Regions from separate parts of the Pseudoalteromonas qingdaonensis genome, predicted to be linked through region 1. Evidence: riboswitches for the same ligand, from Rfam matches in the RefSeq annotation. Region 1 holds a riboswitch; the other holds the start of a gene.
The links. Region 1 has a riboswitch for lysine ahead of dapA (4-hydroxy-tetrahydrodipicolinate synthase). Riboswitches for the same ligand answer to the same signal wherever they lie in the genome.
Positions count from the first base shown of each region.

Region 2: another riboswitch for lysine. It lies ahead of lysC (lysine-sensitive aspartokinase 3); the one in region 1 lies ahead of dapA (4-hydroxy-tetrahydrodipicolinate synthase).

Region 1 covers NZ_JBCGCU010000014.1:26,234-29,356, forward strand. Annotated here, with positions in the region: gene WCN91_RS12135 (PLP-dependent decarboxylase) at 1-144, opposite strand, end outside; gene WCN91_RS12140 (2,3,4,5-tetrahydropyridine-2,6-dicarboxylate N-succinyltransferase) at 144-884, opposite strand; gene dapA (4-hydroxy-tetrahydrodipicolinate synthase) at 892-1,788, opposite strand; lysine riboswitch at 1,917-2,107, opposite strand; gene WCN91_RS12150 (TraB/GumN family protein) at 2,239-3,114, opposite strand.
Region 2 covers NZ_JBCGCU010000006.1:152,120-155,242, reverse strand. Annotated here, with positions in the region: gene nhaD (sodium:proton antiporter NhaD) at 1-374, shown strand, start outside; gene WCN91_RS07580 (2-dehydropantoate 2-reductase) at 593-1,582, shown strand; lysine riboswitch at 1,661-1,833, shown strand; gene lysC (lysine-sensitive aspartokinase 3) at 1,914-3,123, shown strand, end outside.

The DNA.
Region 1 (3,123 bases):
ATACCAGAGCTTGACCACGTCTTGTGCCATCAGCTTATCCAGGTGCTGGCGTAAGGCGTCAAGGTCGTAGACAAAGCAGGGCTCTAACTGCTCCTGGCTGATGCACTCAAGGTGCATTTGCAATTCGGTACTGACAGGGTGCATTAGCGTAATACCTCTTCCAGCGCCAGTGATGCATCGCTTTGCTCATCGCGATATTTCACGATTAGGGCACAACTCATGGACAGACCTTGTTCACGCCCCCAGGCGCTTGAGCTTGGACGTGAGCCCGGGATCACTATGGCGTTTTCCGGGATGGGTTCACCCTTATCGAGTTGGCGCTCATTGACACAGTCGTACACGGGAATGGTGGCACTTAGGCGTACACCCGGCGCCAGAACCGCGCCTTTTTTCACGACCACGCCTTCAACGATCACGCAGCCGGCGCCAATAAAGGCGTCGTCTTCGATCACCACAGGGCTGGCACCTATAGGCTCTAATACGCCACCGAGTTGCACCGCGGCGCTAAGGTGCACATTTTTACCCACCTGAGCACAAGAGCCCACAAGCGCATGGCTGTCGACCATGGTACCTACATCGACAAAGGCGCCAATATTGACATAGGCCGGTGGCATTATGATGGTGCCTGGGGCCACATAGGCGCCGCGACGTACCGAGGTGCCGCCCGGTACCATGCGAACATTGTCTTCGGCGCTAAAACCGCGCGGTGCCAGGTTGTCTTTATCGACAAAACCGCCGGGGAATTCGGTATTGGTGCCGTTTTTAAAGGCTTCAAGAATGCCTTGCTTAACCTCGATATTGGCCTGCCATTGACCATTTTCGTCTTGTGATGCAGCGCGAACGGCGCCCGTTTCTAAATTATTAAGTAGTTCTAACCAGCTCATGAAAATATTAAACCTGTGTTGAATGCCAAGATGTGATGCTGTCGTGTACGCGTAAAAGTGGTTGTAAATCCCTTAGCTCCGAATGAGTTAACGGGGCGCGCAGAGTTGGTGTGTTGATGCGCCCAAGGGCGTGTAACAAGCACTTTGTCGGAATAGGGTTGCTGACATGAAAGAGCGCCGCCACCGCCTCGCGCCAATGCAAAAAGGTATTGTGGCTTTGCCCTTGCAGGCTTAACTGCACAAAACGGTGCGTAGCTTCTGGCCACACATTGGCAGCAACCGAGACCAAACCGGCGGCGCCGGCCTGGGCGTAATAGGGGATCAGTGCATCGTCGCCGCTGAAAATAGCCAGTTGCGGTGCCGCAAGACGATATTGCTCAAAGCAGTCGATGCTGCCGCTGGCTTCTTTCAATGCCCAGCAGTTCGGGTGATCTTGCAACTTGCCGAGTACCTTAGGATCCAGGCTGACCGCGGCGCGGCTGGGAACGTTGTAAAGCATGCAGGGGTGTTTGCTGGCATCAAGCAGAGCGCGAAACCATAGCTCTTGTCCTACTGGACCTGGCTTGGCATACAAGGGGGCGCCAAGCAAATAGGCGTCTATCGGGTAGTCATTGCAAAAGGCCAGCCATTGGCGCTGGGCTTCAAGGTTGTGGCCACCTACACCGACCATAATCGGGGTGCTTAGTTCCAGGGCGCAAATGTGTTGCACCACGGCTTGTTGCTCCGCCATATCCAGGGCCAGGGCTTCGCCAGTAGATCCCAGGATCAGCACGCCATTACCGGCTGCCGCTTGCTCTTGTGCCAGCGTGCTTAGGGCGTCAAAGTCTATGCCGCCATCTTCAAGCAGCGGGGTGATCAGTGCTGTCCACAGCACAGTGTGTGATAACGATTGAGTAGTTGTCATCTCATCCGAACTTAGTGCGAGTTCGAGAGCAACAAAGGGAAATGTTTTCCGCATTCGCCGACTCGAACAGGTTAAATTCGAAGAGCGAATGGGCTTAGACGTAACAAGGCCTGCCGGCCTGTTATGTTAAGACCAGAAGCTCTCCACCAAATATGTAGCAATATGTGCTATTGGTGACAGTCGCCGGGATTCAACCCAAGCGCCCGAGGGAGTATTAAGCAATTTACCTCACCTCTCGGCGTACATCCCCCTCATTATGAATCGTTGGAGTTTGCTCTCCTCATCATAACTACCTGGATGACGCACCTCTTCTAGCCCTTGCGGCCATCTAAATGGCCGAATCAATAGGGTGCTTTTTTATTCAAACACTTTCCATGTCACGCTGTCAACGCCCATGGTGGCACAAATTTTTTTGCCTACTAATGTTGTTTGGCGCGCATGGGTTTGAAATTAGATACGCGAGACCTTAAAACCTTGTGCCTGTAGTAGCTTGATTAAGCCGTTTTCTTCACCCAGATGCAGGGCGCCAACGGCGATAAACAAGGATTGTTCACTCAGAGGTTTTTCCAGTTGTTTTACCCACTTATGGTTGCGCTCAATCAAGAGTACATGCTCATTAAGTTGACCATATTCGGAGTCGTCGAAGGACTGCTCATAGGCCTCGGTGAGTACGGCTGTTTCGCCCTTTTTCCAGCCGTTGATCAGACGTAAAAAACTCTTATCAAACTGATTGAGCTGGCGGAAGGTATCGGCCACCATGAGGTCCGAATGCTCTTCCAATACGGTAAACATTTCCATCTGTTGCTCGAGCGATTCCAGCTCGATAATGGCTTTGTTTTTTTGTTTAGCGCTGGCCAGTACTTGCTTATCTATGCCAAATTCGTCCGAATAACCGGCATTTTGCAACTCAATCTGCATCATGGTCAGTAATACTGCCCAGGGTTTTAACAAGGAAAACATCTTGATATTAATGTTCTTTTCGCCAAAGTATTGGTCTAGCTTCTGGTAGCTTTGCGGGCTTAGTTCAGAGTCCAGAGTGCGGCCATTTTGCAGCATTAAAAATGGCATAGAACGCTGTTGAATTTGCACTGCGGTCAAGGCTGTTAAATCCACTTCCACCACCACAGCATCGCTGTTGCTTATGGCTTTTTCTATCTTTTGCGGCAAGCCCTTCATGCTGGTGTCACCAACATGCACTGTGCCGAATAGATACGAGGTTTTTCCTTGTTTTTCTACCTGCCATAAAGCCGGTGTCAGCTCGGCAAAAGCGGGCTGAGTAAAAATAATAAACAGGCAAGAGAGCCAAAACGCGGTTAACTTTTTCATTGTGTCATC
Region 2 (3,123 bases), on a different contig from region 1:
TAGGTGTATTGTTACTGGTTGGCGCTCTAAAAGAACTGGGCGTACTGGCCCAGTTTACTCATCTGTATGAGGTGTTAGCGCCAAGTCAGGCCAACTACCTGATGGGTCTACTGTCGGCGGCGGTTGATAACGTGCCTTTAACTGCGGCGCTGCTTAAAGCCGATATTCATATGGATACGCAAAACTGGCTGGCATTTACCTATGCCACAGGTGTGGGTGGCTCCATGTTAGTAATAGGCTCGGCTGCGGGTATTATCGCCATGAGCAAGGTGCGCGATTTGACCTTCGGCAGCTACCTGCGTAACAGCTTCTATCTTTTGATAGCTTATTCAGTGGGTTATGTGGGGTCGTTTTACATGGGCTCACTCGTGTAACGGCAACTGCAACTGCATCTGCATCTGCATTTTCTATAAAGACCATCTGGGCTTAAACTCAGGTGGTCTTTTTGTTTCTGCTGAGCGCTTAAGAAGGCTTTAGGGCTGATAAATACACCTTGTACAATAAAAACAGTGCTTGGCATTGCTGCGGGCATTAACTTGCAGCACTATTAACGTATTAGGTAACTTATTGACCTGATTGAAAAAGGTGGCATATGCGTATTGCGGTTTTTGGTGCCGGCTCAACGGGGTGCTATTTGGGCGCGTTATTGAGCGCGGCAAAGCTTGATGTATCCCTGATATGTCGGCCACGAATTAAAGACGCCATTATTGCTAACGGCGGCATTCATATCAGTGACTACCAAGGGCTGGATAAAACTGTGATGCCGTATGAGCTTATCACCGAGCCCGGCGAGCAGCAGTTTGATGTGGTTTTTGTCACCCTCAAGTGTCATCAATTGCAAGCCGCATTGGCACAACTGCTGGCTATAACCCATAAGTCTTCTAATCTGGTATTTATGCAAAATGGCCTTGGCAGTTTTGAGGCCATCAAGGACCAGCTAGGGGAGCGTAGCTGTGTGTTTGGTATCACCCCATTCAATGTGCTGCAACAGGGTGCGCATTTTCATAAGGGCACCGAGGGTGAATTTGTATTTGCCAAAACCCCAGCTACTGAGCATATCGCCAAGACTTTGCGGGAGCAGGGCTTTCACTGCGAATTAAAGGCGCAGATGGAGCCTGTCATCTACGGCAAGCTGCTGTTAAACCTCAATAACGCCCTTAATGCGGTGGCGGATATGCCCATCAAGCAGGAGCTGGAAAATAAAGCCCTAAGACGTGTGTTGGCGGCGGCCATGAAAGAGTGGCTGGCGGTATGTCAGGCCATGAACATTGAGCTGGCGCAATTTACCAAGGTTAAACCTGCCATGGTGCCCCTTGTGTTGCGCTTACCTAACTGGTTATTTAAGCGCCTTGCCTCGGCCATGCTGGATATTGACCCCAGGGCGCGCTCGTCCATGTGGGAGGACATTCAGGCGGGGCGTAAAACGGAAATTGCCTACCTTAATGGCGCCGTGGTCGCGCTTGGCAAACAGCACGGGGTGGCCACTGCCGTCAATCAGGCCATAGTCACTTGCATTGAAAAACGTGAGTGCGGCGAAGAGGTCGCGCTGGCGGATCTGCTGATGGCCGCCAAGCAAAAATAAAGTGTTGAACAGTGCGTTGACATCCAGCCATCCAAACGTTAAATTGCTTGCCTAGGTTTGCGGTTCACACCGTAAACCCTTAGCAGAAGAGGTGCGATAGCTAGGTAGTAAACGCGAGGCAGACGTAGGCCCATGACCGTTTATGAGGGAGACTATCGCCGAGGAAGTACATTGCTCGTCACAATGGCTTTCGGTTCTTGAGGCTGAATCCTCGGAACTGTCACCTGTTTGGGTGGAGGGCTTCTGGCAATGGACATACCTTTCTTTTTAGTCTTGCCAAGTTCTCCTGATTGTATTTGAAAAATAACCTATTTTTCATCTCGGAGAAAAAATGAATCAGGAATTTACCGTCGCCAAATTTGGCGGCACCTCAGTGGCCGATCATGCAGCTATGATGCGTTGCGCCGACATTATCGCCAGCGACTCGCAAGTGCGCATCGTGGTTGTCAGTGCCAGTGCCGGGGTGACCAATCATCTGGTCGCCTTATGTCAAACCGGGCTTAGCACTGAGGAGCGTCAGGCACATATCGATGGTGTTATCGCTATCCAACTGAATATCATTGAATGTCTGAGCCTGGACGCGGATTTAGCCCATGGCTTCGATAGCACCCTTAATGATTTTAAACACGCCGCCCAGCACCCGGCACAAACCAATGCACACCGAGATGAATTGCTCAGTTTTGGCGAGCGTTTATCTTCGTATCTGTTTACTCAGGTGCTGCGCGATAAAGGCGTCGCCTCTAGTCGCTTCGACGTGCGTTCGGTACTAAAAACCGACGGCCAGTTTGGTAAGGCGCAGCCGGATATAACCCAAACTAAGACGCGAGCTCAGGCCGAGCTAGTACCACTTTTAAGCGAGCAGGTGGTGGTGACTCAGGGCTTTATCGGCTCTGATGAATACGGCGATACTACCACCTTAGGTCGCGGTGGTTCGGATTACAGTGCTGCCTTGTTGGCAGAGGCCTGTGGTGCCCGTAATATTCATATTTGGACCGATGTGGTGGGTATTTACAGCACGGATCCGCGCCTGTGTAACAAGGCTAAGCCCATTGCCCACCTGACCTTTGACGAGGCCGCGGAAATGGCCACCTTTGGCGCCAAGGTATTACACCCGGCGACCATTTTACCGGCGGCGCGCAGCGGCATTGGTGTATTCGTTGGCTCCAGCCAAGACCCTCAAGGGGGCGGCACCTGGATTGAAAAAGTGCCCAGCAGTGAATTGATTGCCGGCGTACGCGCGGTGACCCAGCGTAAGAATCAGCTGTTGCTGACGCTCAAGAGTCCTGAAATGCTGCTCGCCAGCGGTTTCTTGGCACGAGTATTTACCATTCTTAGCGAGTATAAAATTTCCGTTGACTTGGTCACCACGTCGGAGATAAGCGTTGCCGTTACTCTGGATAACGCGCCTAATGCCAGCCGCCCTGAGCTTGATCAGGAAGCCCTGGAGCGTTTAGGTGAGTTTTGTCATGTCAGCGTGGAAACCAATCTTGCCTTGGTGGCACTGATCGGCTCCGAGATTCAGTTACGCCAAAGCGAATTGA